DNA from 3 places in the Pseudaquabacterium prasiolae genome. Region 2 is predicted to be linked to each of the others. Evidence: predicted binding sites of a transcription regulator. Region 2 holds the regulator's gene; each other region holds the start of a gene.
What was found. The regulator FNR, encoded in region 2, switches genes on or off when oxygen is low (the NO sensors DNR and NnrR bind a similar motif). The targets are predictions, from matches to a motif close to TTGATNNNNATCAA.
Positions count from the first base shown of each region.

Region 1: N4G63_RS16435 (2-oxoacid:acceptor oxidoreductase family protein) is a predicted target of FNR. The motif match lies at 2,712-2,725, and genes of this name have one in related genera.
Region 3: N4G63_RS19605 (universal stress protein) is a predicted target of FNR. The motif match lies at 3,484-3,497, and genes of this name have one in related genera.

Region 1 covers NZ_JAOCQD020000002.1:930,070-935,283, reverse strand. The annotation lists gene N4G63_RS16450 (LysR family transcriptional regulator) at 11-940, shown strand; gene N4G63_RS16445 (M15 family metallopeptidase) at 937-1,551, shown strand; gene N4G63_RS16440 (S66 peptidase family protein) at 1,541-2,611, shown strand; gene N4G63_RS16435 (2-oxoacid:acceptor oxidoreductase family protein) at 2,795-3,382, shown strand; gene porA (pyruvate ferredoxin oxidoreductase) at 3,369-4,757, shown strand; gene N4G63_RS16425 (thiamine pyrophosphate-dependent enzyme) at 4,754-5,214, shown strand, end outside.
Region 2 covers NZ_JAOCQD020000001.1:2,049,048-2,054,261, reverse strand. The annotation lists gene ccoG (cytochrome c oxidase accessory protein CcoG) at 1-850, shown strand, start outside; gene N4G63_RS08945 (hypothetical protein) at 872-1,126, shown strand; gene N4G63_RS08940 (hypothetical protein) at 1,147-1,434, shown strand; gene fnr (fumarate/nitrate reduction transcriptional regulator Fnr) at 1,453-2,196, opposite strand; gene hemN (oxygen-independent coproporphyrinogen III oxidase) at 2,366-3,775, shown strand; gene N4G63_RS08925 (sulfite exporter TauE/SafE family protein) at 3,843-4,532, shown strand; gene N4G63_RS08920 (hypothetical protein) at 4,633-4,818, opposite strand; gene icd (NADP-dependent isocitrate dehydrogenase) at 4,966-5,214, shown strand, end outside.
Region 3 covers NZ_JAOCQD020000002.1:1,692,591-1,697,804, reverse strand. The annotation lists gene N4G63_RS19630 (hydroxymethylglutaryl-CoA lyase) at 1-168, shown strand, start outside; gene N4G63_RS19625 (YbaK/EbsC family protein) at 165-698, shown strand; gene N4G63_RS28350 (DUF1289 domain-containing protein) at 755-1,030, shown strand; gene N4G63_RS19615 (MFS transporter) at 1,194-2,894, shown strand; gene N4G63_RS19610 (hypothetical protein) at 3,225-3,437, shown strand; gene N4G63_RS19605 (universal stress protein) at 3,562-4,005, shown strand; gene N4G63_RS19600 (hypothetical protein) at 4,078-5,214, opposite strand, start outside.

The sequences.
Region 1 (5,214 bases), on a different contig from region 2:
CGCCAAGGCCATGCGGCTGCGCCACATCGAAGTTTTTCACGCCGTGATGCGGGCCGGCACGGTGAGCGGTGCCGCGCACCTGCTGCACATCTCGCAGCCGGCGGTCACCAAGGTGCTGCAGCATGCCGAGGCGCAGCTGGGCCTGCTGCTGTTCGAGCGCGTGCGCGGCAAGTTCTACCCCACGCCCGAGGCGCTGCGCCTGTTCACCGAGGTGGACAAGCTGCATGCCGATCTGGTGGCCATCCGCCGCCTGGCGGTGAGCCTGAAGAACGGCGAGGCGCAGACGGTCAAGCTGTCGGTCACGCCGGCGCTGGGTGCGGCGGTGGTGCCGGCGGCGATGACGCGCTGGTCGCTGGCCCAACCCGATGGCCGCTGCGAGCTCAGCACCCAGCACACCCGCGAGCTGGTCAATGCGCTGCTGCTGGGCGAGGCCGAGCTGGGCCTGGCGCTGCATGACCCCAAGCACCCCGGCATCCGCGCCGAGCCGCTGGCCTCGGGGCGCATGATGGTGCTGCTGCCGCGCAAGCCCGCGCGTGCCGGCCGTCGCGCGGGCGAAGCCGCCGGCCTGCCGCTGGCCATCACCGAGCTGCCCTCCGAGCTGATCGGCCTGGCCGGCGACGACCCGCTGGGCCTGCGGCTCAGCCAGGAGTGCGAGGCCCAGGGCGTGCAGCTGCAGTTCCGCATCACCGTGCAGACCTACCAGCTGGCGCGCGCGCTGGCCGAAGCCGGCCTGGGTGCGGCGGTGGTCGATCCCTTCACCGCGGCCTCGGCCGATCGCCAGCGCGTGGTGGTGCGCCCGCTGGACCCGGAGATGCCGGTGCCTCTGTACCTGCTCACCCCGTCGGCCATGCCCTTGTCGCAAGGCGCGCGGCGGCTGGTGCGGTTTCTGGGCGAGGCGGCCGAGGCCTGCCTGGCGCAGGCCGACACGGTGCCGGCATGAGCGGCGGCAGCCTGCCGGTGGAGGCCATCGCCGCCCACCCTGACTTCCGCCGCCTGGCCAGCCTGAACGGTGTCGCGCACGATCTGCGTTATGCCGGCCGCAACAACTTTGCCGGCCGCGTGCTGTATCCGGGCCTGGATTGCGCCTGGGTCCGCCGCGAGGCGGCGCAGGGCCTGGAGGCCGCGGCCGAATGGCTGGCCGCGCACCGCCCCGGCCACCGCCTGCTGGTGCTGGATGCGCTGCGCCCGCAGCGCGTGCAGGAGGCGATCTGGGCCGATGTGGCCGGCACCGACCTGGCCCACTACTTTGCCGAGCCGGTGCGCGGCTCGGTGCACAGCTTCGGCATGGCGGTGGATGTGACCGTGCTGCGCCCCGACGGCCTTGAATGCGACATGGGCGCCGGCTACGACGAGATGGCGTTGCGCTCGCACCCGGCGCTCGATGCCCAGCACCTGGCGCTTGGCGTGCTCAGCGCCGCGCAGGTGGCCGAGCGCGGCTGGCTGTATGCGGCCATGGCGCAGGGCGGCTTCCACGGCATCCCCTCCGAGTGGTGGCACTTCGACCATGGCGACCGCGAGCGCGTGCGCCGGGAGTTTCCGCGTGTGCTCTGAGCCGCACCTCTCTCGGCGCCGCGCGCTGCAGGCCGGCATCGCCGCGCTGATGGGCGCCGGCCTGGCAGGTGCCGGCGGCGCCACCCAGGCCGCCGGCAACGGCACCCGCCTGCCGCTGCTGAAGGCCGCGCGCCTGAAGCCCGGCGACACCATCGGCCTGGTCAACCCCTCGCATGCCGTGTACGAGCGCGAGCCCTACGAGATTGCCCACGACACGCTCAGCGCCATGGGCTTCAAGGTGGTGGAAGGCGCGCACCTGCGTGCGCGCCGCGGCCACCTGGCCGGCAGCGATGCCGGCCGCGCGGCCGACATCAACGGCTTCTTCGCCGACCCCGGCGTGCAGGGCATCCTGGCGCTCACCGGCGGCTCGGGCGGCAACCGCATCCTGCCGCTGCTGGACTACGGCCTGATCCGCGGCAACCCGAAGTTCCTGGGGGGCTTCTCCGACATCACCGCGCTGATCAATGCGGTGTTTGCGCGCACCGGGCTGGTGAGCTTCCATGCGCCGGTGGGCGTGTCGTCGTGGAACGCGTTCAGCCTGCGGCACTTTCGTGGCGTGGCGATGGACGCCGAGGCGATGACGCTGCGCAACCCGCGTGATCTGGACGGCCTGCCGGCGCCGGCCGAGCACCGCACGCGCACCCTCACGCCGGGCCTGGCGCGCGGCCCGCTGCTGGGCGGCAACCTGGCGGTGCTGAGCGCGATGACCGGCTCCGACTACCTGCCCAGCTTCGACGGCGCGATCCTGTTCCTTGAAGAGATCAACGAGTACATCTACCGCGTCGACCGCATGCTGTCCACGCTGAAGCTGGCCGGTGTCTTGGATCGCCTGGCCGGTGTGGCCATCGGCCAGTTCACCAAGTGCACGCCGGGCGATGGCTACGGCACGTTGACGCTCGACGAGGTGTTTGACGACTGGTTCGCGCCGCTCAAGGTGCCGGTCTACCGCGGCGCGATGATCGGCCACATCCGCCAGAAGTTCACCGTGCCCATCGGCCTGCCGGCCGAGATCGACGCCACGGCCGGCACGCTGCGCCTGCTGGAGCCCGCCGTTCGCTAGCGGGAGCCCCCGGCCTCACGGGCACGTGAGTCCACCCGCCGGGCGGGTAGGCGGGCCCGCCTGGGCGCGGCCCGGCGCTGGGCCCGCCGTTCCACGGTGCTTGACGCCGCTCAACCTGCGCGCCGGAGCCGCGCCGAAGAATGCCCACTTCACACCCGCACCACGGGACGAAGAGGAGCGCGCATGCTGCAGATCCGCATTCACGGGCGGGGCGGGCAGGGGGTGGTCACGGCTGCCGAGATGCTCTCGATCGCCGCCTTCTGGCAGGGCCGCTGCGCGCAGGCGTTTCCCAGCTTCGGCTCCGAGCGCACCGGCGCGCCGGTGGTGGCCTTCTGCCGCATCGATGACCGCGAGATCCGGCTGCGCGAGCCGATCATGGCGCCCGATGTGCTGATCGTGCAGGACGCCACGCTGCTGCACCAGGTGGATGTGTTCCAGGGCCTGCAGCCCGATGGCTATGTGCTGATCAACAGCCGCCTGGGCTTTGACGCGCTGGGCCTGGGCGATATGGCCTCGCGCTTTCGCCACGAGCGGCTCACCACCGTGCCGGCCACCGACATCGCGCAAAAACACCTGGGCCGGCCGCTGCCGAACGCCGTGCTGCTGGGCGGTTTTGCGGCGCTGGCCGGGCTGGTGTCGCTGGATGCGGTGGCGCATGCCATCCGCGACAAGTTCAAGGGCCAGCTGGCCGAGGCCAATGTGGCCGCCGCCAGCGAGGCCTTTGCCCATGTGAGCCGCGAGATCGAGGAGCTGCGCCATGCCGCCCGTTGAAGCCGCCACCCGCCCCGGTGGCCACCGCGAGCAGATCGAGGGCTCGGTGGCCGTGGCGCGTGCCGTGGCCCTGGCCCGGCCCGAGGTGATCTGCGCCTACCCGATTTCGCCGCAGACGCACATCGTCGAAGGCCTGGGCGCGCTGGTCAAAAGCGGGCAGCTCACGCCCTGCGAGTTCATCAACGTGGAGAGCGAGTTCGCGGCCATGAGCGTGGCCATCGGCGCCTCGGCGGCCGGTGCGCGGGCCTACACCGCCACCGCCAGCCAGGGCCTGCTGTTCATGGCCGAGGCGGTGTACAACGCCAGCGGCCTGGGCCTGCCCATCGTGATGACCGTGGCCAACCGCGCCATCGGTGCGCCGATCAACATCTGGAACGACCACTCCGACAGCATGAGCCAGCGCGATTGCGGCTGGATCCAGCTGTTTGCCGAGAACAACCAGGAGGCGCTGGACCTGCACCTCCAGGCCTTCAAGCTGGCCGAGGAGCTGTCGCTGCCGGTGATGGTGTGCATGGACGGCTTCATCCTGACCCACGCCTACGAGCCGGTGAACCTGCCCGACCAGGCTGAGGTGGATGCCTTTTTGCCGCCCTATGTGCCGCGCCAGGTGCTCGATCCGGCCGAGCCGGTGTCGATCGGCGCGATGGTCGGGCCCGAGGCCTTCATGGAGGTGCGCTACCTGGCGCACGCGCGGCAGCTGCAGGCGCTGGAGCGCATTCCGCAGATCGCCGACGAGTTTGCGCAGCGCTTCGGCCGCCGCTCGGGCGGCCTGGTGCGGGCCTACCGCTGCGATGACGCGGCCACCATCGTGGTGGCGCTGGGCTCGGTGCTGGGCACGCTGAAGGACACGGTGGATGCCTTGCGCGACGAGGGCCAAAAGATCGGCGTATTGGGCATCCACAGCTTTCGGCCGTTTCCGCTGGCGGCGGTGCGCGAGGCGCTGGCCGGCGCACAGCGCGTGGTGGTGCTGGAAAAGAGCTTTTCGGTGGGCCTGGGCGGCGTGGTCAGCACCGATGTGCGCCTGGCGCTCTCGGGCCTGCACCTGCACGGCCACACCGTGGTGGCCGGGCTGGGTGGCCGGGCCATCACGCAGGCCTCGCTGGCGCGCATGCTGCACGAGGCGGTGGCCGGTACGCTGCCGCCCTTGAGCTTTCTGGATCTGGACTGGCGCATCGTCAACCGCCAGCTGGAGCGCGAGGCGGCCCAGCGCCGCAGCGGGCCGATCGCCGAGAACCTGCTGCGCGATCTGGGCAGCATGCCGGCCGTACGCGGTGCGGATCAGAGCGAGCGGGCCGAGCGCCGGGCCGCTCCCAAGCCGGCCCGCGTCCCCTCGGGGGGCCGGCCGACGGACCCGTCGGACGAGGGGCTCCCATGACCGCAGTCAAGTTCTACCAGACCGGCACCTTCACCGTGGGCAACCGCCTGCTGGCGCCCGAGCAGCGCAGCGTGCAGGCCAGCACCGAGCGCAACAACTCGCTCAACAGCGGCCACCGCGCCTGCCAGGGCTGCGGCGAGGCGCTGGGCGCGCGCTATGCGGTGGATGCCGCGATGCGCGCCACCAGCGGCCAGCTGATCGCCGCCAACGCCACTGGCTGCCTGGAGGTGTTCTCCACGCCCTACCCTGAAACCAGCTGGCAGCTGCCCTGGATCCACTCGCTGTTCGGCAATGCCGCGGCGGTGGGCACCGGCATTGCCGCGGCGCTGAAGGTCAAGGGGCGTGACCGCGGTGAGAAGCCGGTGCGCGTGATCGCCCAGGGCGGCGATGGCGGCACCACCGACATCGGCTTCGGCTGCTTGAGTGGCATGTTCGAGCGCAACGACGATGTGCTCTA
Region 2 (5,214 bases):
GTTCTACGGCTTTGCCACCTATGGCAATGCCGGCTTCATGCGCGAGCAGGTGTGCAAGTACATGTGCCCCTACGCGCGCTTCCAGAGCGCGATGTTCGACAAGGACACGCTGATCATCAGCTACGACAGCGAGCGCGGTGATCCACGCGGCTCGCGCAGCAAGAAGGCCGATCCGCGCAAGCTGGGCCTGGGCGACTGCGTCGACTGCGGCCTGTGCGTGCAGGTCTGCCCCACCGGCATCGACATCCGCAAGGGCCTGCAGTACGAGTGCATCGGCTGCGCCGCCTGCGTGGACGTGTGCGACGAGGTCATGGGCAAGATGGGTTATGCCAAGGGCCTGGTGCGCTTTGACACCCAGAATGGCCTGGCCCAGCACCTGAGCCGCGGGCAGAAGCTGCGCCGCATCTTCCGCCCGCGGGTGCTGGTCTACACCGCCATCCTGGGGCTGGTGGTGCTGGCGCTGCTGGCGGCGCTGGCGCTGCGCCACCCGTTCCGCGTGGACGTGGTGCGCGACCGCGCCACGCTGGCCCGCATGGTCGAGGACGGCCGCATCGAGAACGTCTACCGCTTGCAGATCATGAACGCCACCGAGCAGCCGCAACGCCTGAGACTGGCGGTGCAGGGCCTGCCGGGCATCACGCTGGGCGCCGTGCCCGAGCTGCACCTGGCCTCGGCCGAGGCGCGCTGGGTCACGGTGTCGGTGCAGGTGCCCGCCGAGGCCGCGCAACAGGCCGGGCCGGGCGCCCACCCGATCCACTTCGAGATCGGCCTGATCGAGGCCGACCGCCGCGGTGCCGACGCGAGCGGTGCCGCCCTCAGCGAAAAATCCACCTTTGTCGTGCCGCGCTGACGCGGCCACCGGAGACCGAGCATGAACGCATCGAACCCAGGCCACCCCGCAGGCACCGCGCCCACGCCCTGGTGGCGCATCGGCATGGTGTGGCTGGTGCTTGGCGGCCCCGCCGCCGTGGTGGTGGCCAGCATCTTCACCGCCGTGGTGGCCTACCGCGGCGCCGACGAGGTGCTGGTCGAGACCCCCTCGGCGCGCACGGCGCCGGTGCAGCCCACCGGCAACATGCCGGCAGTACAGGCCCGCAACCATGCCGCCACCGCGGCGCCGCGCTGAAGCGCGCGCCAGAGAAGCCCATGTCCACCGGGCGCTTCACCCTGCGGGCCCTGGCCGTGCTGTGGCCGGCCTTCCTGATGGCCGGCGTGCTGGAGATGCTGGTGTTCGCGCTGGTCGATCCGGCCACGCTGCACTGGTTTGGCGGGGCCCCGGTCGAGCTGGCACCAGCGGGCGTCTACACGCTGGCGTTTTTCGTGTTCTGGGGTGTCATCGCCACGGCAGGCGCGCTGACGCAGCTGCTGCACCAGACGGCCGATGAGCTGAACCAGGCCGAATCCGGCCCCGGCCGCCCGCGCTGGCCGGCCTGAGCAGCCGGCCGCAGTGCCTCAGCAGGCGGCGCCGTTGACCAGGCTTTGCAGCATGTCCTGGTCGATGATGCGGATCTGCCGCTGCTTGACCTCGAGAATGCCGTCGTCCTGGAACTTGCTGAAGGTGCGGCTCACCGTCTCGAGCTTCAGGCCCAGGTAGCTGCCGATCTCTTCGCGCGTCATGCGCAGGATCAGCGCCGAGGCCGAAAAGCCACGCGCCTTCAGGCGCTGGGTCAGGTTCAGCAAGAAGGCCGCCAGACGTTCCTCGGCGCGCATGCTGCCCAGCAGCAGCATCACACCATGGTCGCGCACGATCTCGCGGCTCATGATCTTGTGGAACTGGTGCTGCAGCTCGTTGAACTCGCGCGACAGGTCTTCGAGCTGGCGGTAGGGGATCACGCAGACCTGCGAATCCTCCAGCGCCACCGCATCGCAGGTGTGGTTGTCGGTGCTGATGCCGTCCAGCCCCAGCAACTCGCCGGCCATCTGGAAGCCGGTGACCTGGTCGCGCCCGTCCTCCGACGACACGCAGGTCTTGAAAAAACCGGTGCGCACCGCGTAGAGCGACTGGAACTCGTCGCCGGCCCGAAACAGCATGTCGCCCCGCTCAACGGTGCGGCGCGTGGCCACCAGGGTGTCAAGGCGCTCGAGGTTTTCGCGCGTCAGCCCCACCGGCAAGCACAGCTCACGCAGGTTGCAGCTGGAGCAGGCCACCTTGAAGGCATCGGGGCGGACCCGGTTGGCGTCGGCAGCGGCGTTCATGTCAGGCATTGTCAATGCGTCTCCGCGGTTGTTCTGGCGCAAGGTCCAGTGTCTGTGCCCTGGGGTCGTCTGACCGGGCGCAAGCATGGGATCATTGTTTTCCCCCGGCGTAAAGCGCGACTTGAGCCAGATCAAGGCCCGGTTCGGGCGCTTGGGCACAGTGCGGATCATGGATCAATCCGCCATCGACCAGGTGCCTGTGCTCACCGAAGCCATGCTGCGCCGACTGGACCGCCCCGGTCCACGCTACACGTCCTATCCCACCGCCGACCGCTTTGTCGAGGCCTTTGGTGCCGAGGCTTATGTCGGTGCGCTCGCGCAGCGCGCGTCGGGCGCCACCGTGGGCGGGGTGCCACCGCTGTCGCTGTACCTGCACATCCCGTTCTGCGAATCGGTGTGCTACTACTGCGCCTGCAACAAGGTCATCACCAAGCACCATGAGCGCGCGGCCGAGTACCTGGAGGTGCTGGCCCAGGAGGTGGCGCTGAACGTGGCCGTGCTCGGCCGCGGCCAGGCGGTGTCGCAGCTGCACCTGGGCGGCGGCACCCCCACCTTCCTGAGCGACGACGAACTCACCGGCCTGATGGCCATGCTGCGCGAGAACTTTCGCATCGCGCCGGGCGCCGAGGTGTCGATCGAGGTCGATCCACGCACCGCCTCGCCCGAGCGGCTGCGGCACTTCGCGGCGCTCGGTTTCAACCGGCTGAGCTTCGGTGTGCAGGATTTCGACGCCGCGGTGCAGCAGGCGGTGCACCGGGTGCAGCCCTTCGAATCGGTGCGAGAGCTGATGCGCGCGGCGCGCGAGATCGGCTTCGAGTCGATCAATGCCGACCTGATCTACGGCCTGCCCAAGCAGACCCCCGAGTCCTTCACCCGCACCGTGTCGCAGATCGCCGAACTGCGCCCCGACCGCATCGCGCTGTACTCGTACGCCCACCTGCCGCAGCGCTTCAAGCCGCAGCGGCGCATCGTGGTCGAGCAGTTGCCGCCGCCCGAGCACCGCGTGGCCATGCTGGGCGGTGCGATTGCCGGCTTCATCGGCCACGGTTACGCCTACATCGGCATGGACCACTTCGCACTGCCCACCGACGCACTGGCGGCCGCCAAGCGGCAGGGCCGGCTGCACCGCAACTTCCAGGGCTACAGCACCCAGCCCGATTGCGACCTGATCGGCCTGGGCGTGTCGTCGATCGGCCGCATGGGCGCCACCTACAGCCAGAACGCCAAGACGCTGGACGAGTACTACGACGCGGTGCGCCAGGGCCAGTTTCCGATCGTGCGCGGCTTGGCGCTCACCCGCGACGACCTGGTGCGCCGCGCCGTGGTGATGGCCCTGATGTGCCAGGGGCGGGTGGAGTTCGAGTCGATCGAGCTGGCCCACCTGATCTCGATGCGCGAGTACTTCCGCGCCGAACTCGACGAACTCACCGAGTTGCAGGAGATGGGCCTGGTGGCGCTGGAACCCGGGGCGGTGCAGGTCACCGCCACCGGCTGGTTCTTCGTGCGTGCGGTGGCCATGGTGTTCGACAAGCACCTGCGCGCCGACAAGGTGCGCGAGCGCTTCTCGCGCATCATCTAGCCACCGTGGCTGCGCACGCTGCCGGCGTTGATCGAGGGCCCGCCGCGTCCCGCCCGCTGGCCACCGCATGAACCAGGCCTTGCTGCTCAGCGCGCTGCTGATGGGCCTGGCCGGCACGCCGCACTGCCTGGCCATGTGTGGTGCCGCCTGCGGGGCGGCGGGCGGTGTCGGTCGCGGCTTGCTGCCGTTTCACCTCGGCCGGGCCCTGGCCTATGCGGCGGCCGGTGCGGTGGCGGCGGCCAGTGTCGGCAGCCTGGCGGCACTGGGCCAGGCCGTGTCCGCGCTGCGGCCCTTGTGGACGCTGGTGCATGTGGCCGCACTGGGCCTGGGCCTGTTTCTGCTGTGGCGGGGCCTGCAGCCAGCCTGGATGGAGCGCCTGGGCACGGCACGCGGGCCGGCGGCGGTGTCACACCGTGGCGGCACCTGGCAGGTGCTGCGCTTGCCGGCGCAACGCCTGGGCGCCGGCCTGGCCTGGGTGGCCTGGCCCTGCGGCCTGCTGCAATCGGCACTGCTGGTGGCGGCGCTGGCCAACACCGCCTGGCAGGGCGCGATGGTGATGGCCGTGTTTGCCATGGCCTCGGCGCTGGGCCTGGTGCTGGGCCCGGCCCTGTGGTGGCGGCTGTCGGGCGGCCGCGCGCTGCGCTGGCTGACGCCCACGGCGGCTGTGCGGCTGGCCGGTGCCTCGCTGGCGCTGGCCTCGGCCTGGGCGCTGGGCCACGGCCTGTGGCTGAAGGTGGCCGCCTGGTGTCTGAGCTGATCGGGTGCGGTCACGCCACACCATGAAAAACGCCCGGTCGAGACCGGGCGTTCAGGGTTTCAGACGGTGGCCGTTGCCGGCCACCGGGTCTGGCACCAGATTACTTCTTGGCCGAAGCGGCGGCAGCCGGCTTCTCAGCCTTGGGAGCAGCGGCCTTGTCAGCCTTGGCAGCCGAAGCGGCGGCGGCGGGCTTCTCAGCCTTCTTCTCTTCCTTCTTGGCTTCGGTAGCGTAGGCACCGGCGGTGGCGAAAGCGGCGGCGATCAGGGCGGCCAGGAGCTTGTTCATTTTTCAGTCCTTTCGAAAGTTTGAAAATGCCGCCCTTCGATGGGGCAGCCAGCACGTAACGCATCCCGCAGTCAGTCGGTTGACAGCCCGGGTGTCCTAGAATTTGACGTTCTCTCAACCGAGCGCAGCGCGCGGAGCCACAAGCACATGTACCAGCACATCAAGGTGCCCGAGGGCGGGCAGAAGATCACGGTCAATGCGGATTTCTCCCTGAACGTCCCTGACCAGCCGATCATTCCTTACATCGAGGGTGATGGCACCGGCATGGACATCACCCCGGTGATGCTGAAGGTGGTGGATGCCGCAGTCGCCAAGAGCTACGGCGGCAAGCGCAAGATCCACTGGATGGAAGTCTTCGCCGGTGAAAAGTCGACCAAGGTCTACGGCCCCGATGTC
Region 3 (5,214 bases), on a different contig from region 2:
GCCACCGAAGACGTGGTCTTCATGCTCGACGGCCTGGGCATCGAGACCGGCATCGACCTGGATGCGCTGGTCGAGGCCGGCGGCTATATCAGCGATGTGCTGGGCCGGCCGCCGGTGTCGCGCGTGGGCCGGGCGCTGCTCACGCGCAAGGGCCGGGTGTTTGCATGAGCGAGCACGGCAACCCGAGCGCGCCGGACGCCGGCTTGAACGACCGGCCCGAGGGCTTTCGCCGCGTGGCCGCGGCGCTGGCCGAGCGCGGCCATCCGCACCCGGCGCGCTGGCTGGCGCAGTCGGCGCGCACCTGCGCCGAGGCCGCCCAGGCGCTGGAGGTGCAGGTGGGCCAGATCGCCAAGAGCGTGATCTTCCGGCGCAAGGCCGCCAACCCGGCCGACGAGGTGGCGGTGCTGGTGGTGGCCAGCGGCGACAAGCGAGTGGATACCGCCAAGCTCACCGCCCTGGTGGGCCCGGTGGGCCGCGCCGATGCCGAGTTCGTGAAGTCGCGCACCGGCTTCTCGATCGGTGGCGTGTCGCCGCTGGCGCACGCCACGCCGCCGGTGGTGCTGATCGACCGCGAGCTGTTCCGCTTTGACACCGTGTGGGCCGCCGCCGGCCATCCCAACGGCGTGTTTGCCGCGGCCCCGGCCGAGCTGCTGGCCCTGACCGGCGCGCCCGCTGTCGACGTGACGGAGGCCTCATGAACGCGCCGGGCCGCCCCAAGGGCCAACCCCCGACGGCTCGGGCTGACGATGGCCCCGTGGGCGCCGCCACGCCGGTGGCCAGCCCGTGCATCAATGTGTGCCGCATGAACGCGGCCAGCGGCTGGTGCGAGGGCTGCCTGCGCAGCCTCGACGAGATCGCCGCCTGGGGCCGGCTGGACGAGCACGCCAGGCGCGCGGTGTGGGCCCAGCTGGACCCGCGGCGCCAGCAGCTGGCGCAAACGCAGGCGCCAATACAGCCGCAAACGCAGGCGCAAAAGCTGACGCCGGCAGGCCCCACCCCCGAGCCGGGGCGCCGGGGTTTTCCCGGCTAAGTCCCGTTGTTTCCTGCATGGTGAAACAAAGCCTACGGGTTGCACCTGAAATTGTCAGCTTCTGTTGGCTTGGCGTCAGACATCGGTCAGACGTTGCTTCGACAGTCCGGCCCACGCGGCGTGCCATCCGGTGCGCTGCTCCTCGGAAAACGGAGACGTCAGCATGGCAACAGCCAACATGGGCATGAAAGGCGGTGGCGCGGCAGCGCCCATGACCGCCGAAGAGAAGAAGGTGATCTTCGCCTCGTCACTCGGCACGGTCTTCGAGTGGTACGACTTCTACCTCTACGGTTCGCTGGCGGCCATCATCGCCAAGCAGTTCTTCTCGGGCCTCGATCCGTCGGCGGCCTTCATCTTTGCGCTGCTGGCCTTTGCCGCGGGCTTCATCGTGCGCCCCTTCGGCGCGCTGGTGTTCGGCCGCCTGGGCGACATGATCGGCCGCAAGTACACCTTCCTGGTCACGATCCTGATCATGGGTCTGGCCACCTTCATCGTGGGCATCCTGCCCAACTACGCCACCATCGGCGTGGCCGCACCGGTGATCCTGATCGCGCTGCGCATGCTGCAGGGCCTGGCACTCGGCGGTGAGTACGGCGGTGCCGCCACCTACGTGGCCGAGCACGCGCCGCACGGCCGCCGCGGTGCCTACACCGCGTGGATCCAGACCACCGCCACGCTGGGCCTGTTTCTCAGCCTGATGGTCATCCTGGGCACCCGCACCATCATCGGCGAGGCGGCGTTTGCCGACTGGGGCTGGCGCGTGCCGTTCATCGTCTCGATCCTGCTGCTGGCCATCAGCGTGTGGATCCGCCTGTCGATGAACGAATCGCCGGCCTTTAAGAAGATGAAGGAAGAGGGCAAGGTCTCGAAGGCGCCGCTGTCCGAATCGTTCGGCCAGTGGAAGAACCTGAAGATCGTGATCCTGGCGCTGTTCGGCCTGGTGGCCGGTCAGGCCGTGGTCTGGTACTCGGGCCAGTTCTACGCGCTGTTCTTCCTGAGCAACGTGCTCAAGGTTGACGGCCCCACCGCCAACATCCTGGTGGCGGTGTCGCTGATCATCGGCACGCCGTTCTTCGTGGTCTTCGGCACGCTGTCCGACCGCATCGGCCGCAAGCCGATCATCATGGCGGGCCTGCTGCTGGCCATCCTCACCTACTTCCCGCTGTTCGAGGCGCTGACCAACGCGGCCAACCCCAAGCTGGCCGCTGCGCAGAAGAACGCCAAGGTGACGGTGACTGCCGGCGTGGGTGATTGCTCGTTCCAGGGCAACCCGGTGGCGCGCGAGATCGACTTCACCAAGTCCTGCGACATCGCCAAGCGCTACCTGGCGCAGCAGTCGGTGAGCTACGACAACGTCAACGCCACGGCCGCCGGCCCGGCCGTGGTGCAGATCGGCGACAAGCAGATCACCGCCCCGGTGGGCACCGTGGTGAACCAGAAGTTCGACGAAGCCAGCACCAAGGCCATCGCCGCGTTCAAGAAGGACGTGACCGAGGCGCTGAAGGCCGCCGGCTACCCGGCCAAGGCCGACCCGATTGCACCGCTGTCGGGCGCCTGGTGGAAGATCGTCGGCATCCTGAGCGTGCTGGTGATCTACGTGACCATGGTCTACGGCCCGATCGCCGCGATGCTGGTCGAGCTGTTCCCCACCCGCATCCGCTACACCTCGATGAGCCTGCCGTACCACATCGGCAACGGCTGGTTCGGTGGCCTGATGCCCACCATCGCCTTCGCGATGGTGGCCGCCAACGGCAACATGTACCACGGCCTGTGGTACCCGATCATCATCGCCTCGATGACGCTGGTGATCGGCATGCTGTTCGTGCGTGAGACCAAGGACGTCGACATCTACGCCGGCGACTGATCGCCTCGCGGCCGCGGCCGGTTGCCACGGTGGCAGCCAGCCCGGCGCGGCCCCGGCCCGAGCCGGTGCCGCGGGCAACACCAAGGTTCCGGCCGCAGTTCGCTGCGGCCGATTTCATTGCCGCGCGCCGATGGCCTGCCCGGCTGCCCCGGTGTCCGGGCGCTGCGGCACCGAGCGGCGCCTTGACAGTGCGCCGTCAGCGCCCGGCGCGATACTGGCCGGTCAGGCCCGCCGTCCCTGGCGGCGGCACCGCGGCCCGGTGTTTCGCGCCCCCTCTTTCCTCCTTCTTCTTTTTGCGGCAACGCGTCTTTCTTTCAGGAACACACAACCATGTGGAAGCTGGTTCTCGGATTCATCGTCTTCGCCGCGCTGGCGCTGTTCATCCTGGCCAAGAGCGGTGGCGACATCGACATGAGCGGTGAAAAGCACGGCGGTGACGTGGGCCACGGCCCGGCTGCGTCCGAGCCGGCCACGGCCGCGCCGGCTGCGGCCAGCGTGCCGGCGGTGGCGGCTTCGGCCGCTGCCAGCGCCGCGTCAAACTGATCTGGCGCAGGCCCCGCAGCGGGGCCGCCGCGCGGCCTGGCCCGCATTGACCAAGGTCAATGCGCAGACCGGGGTGCGCGGCCACCATGGCGGCAATCTCACTGCACTCCCACAGGGATCCGCCATGTTCAAGAACCTTTTCGTGCCGATTGACGGCAGCGCGCTGTCAGAGCGCGCCATGCAGACCAGCATCGCGCTGGCCAAGCAGCTGGGCGCCGCGATCACCGGCTTCGTTGTCGAGCCCGACGCGCCGCTGCCCACGCCCGGCGTGCAGATGTCGCAGTACGAGCGCAGCACCGCCGCGCACCTCGAGAAGACCGACACCCATGCGCGCAAGCTGCTCACCGCCTTCGAGGCGCGCGCGGCCGAGTCGGGCGTTCCTTTCACCGGCCTGCATGCCAATGCCACGGGCGTGGATCAGGCCATCGTCGAGCAGGCCGAAAGCGCCGGCTGCGACATGATCGTGATGGTCACCCACGGACGCGGCACCTTTGGCGAGCTGCTGTTCGGCTCGCACACCAAGACCGTGCTGTCGCACAGCAAGCTGCCGCTGCTGGTGCTGCACTGAGTCAGCGGCCCGGCCAGGCCAGGCCACAGGCGGGGGGCGCGGCGGCCCGGCCCTCGGCCCGGTTGGCCAGCCCTATGGCGTGGCCTGCAGCAGCGGCAGGCGGTTCAGGCGCTGCTCGATGCCTGCCAGCATGGCGCGGTAGGCCGGTGCATCCACACCGCCAAAGCGGCGCTGAAACTCCGGCTCGGGCAGGTTCTCGGGCAGGTCGCTCACATCGGGCAGCAGGTCGCGGTCACCCAGCGGTGCTGCCAGGCGCTGCTGCAGGGCCTGGGCATCGCGCCGGGCGCGCTGGCCCAGGCGGGTGCCGGCGCGGTCGGCCGTCAGGTCGTTGAAGCTGAAGCCCGAGCCGCCGCGCGAATCGGACACCTCCTTGTACAGGCCGATGGCATCGGCCAGCCGGCCACCGCCTTCGGCCGCCAGCACGGCCGACACCAGATAGTGCAGCGGCGTGTCGGAGCGCCCGTGCAACACCACCACCATCGGCCGCACACGGGCCCACTGGCGAGACGACGGCACCAGCTCGGCCAGCGCGCGCGGATGGGTGGCCACCAGGGTCAGGGCCAGCAGCGCGGCGCGGTTCTCCTGCTCGGCACTCTGGCCCGAATCGGTGCGCTGGCGCGCCAATGCAAACAACGGCGGCAGCAGCGCGGCCAGCGCCACGCGGCGGCTGGACTGGCCCGCCGGCGCCACGGCGGCCAGCCGCTCCACATACATGCGCAGGCGCTCCTGCTCGTCGGGCTGCAGCAGGCTGGCGGCCAGGGTTTCGCGCAGGTGGGCGGGCCAGGCAAAGGCCACCACGCCAAACTGGCCGGTGAACTGCACCCGGCTCACGATGCGTTGCGCCAGATCGCCCTGGGCCTGCAGGCCCAGGGCCTCGAGCAGTCGCGGCAGTGCGCGCTCGGCCAGCCAGCCGGGCACCGGCAGCGCGCCCAGGCGCAAGGCCTGCACCTCGGGCAGGGCCTGGGTCTCGGCCAGCGTCAGGTCGACATTGAGCCAGCCGCCCAGCGGATTGCTCGGCAGCGCCAGGCTGGCGCGCACCCGGGCCGTGCCGGGCAGCAGCGTGACCTGGGCGCGGGCCTGGCCGGCCGGGCCCAGGCGCTGGCTGGCCTGGTCGATCAGCAGCTCGATGTCGCGCGCGGTCAGGGCCACCGCGCGCTGCACGCCGGCCGGCGTGCGGCGCGGGTCGTGGCGCCTGAGCAGGGCGCGTGC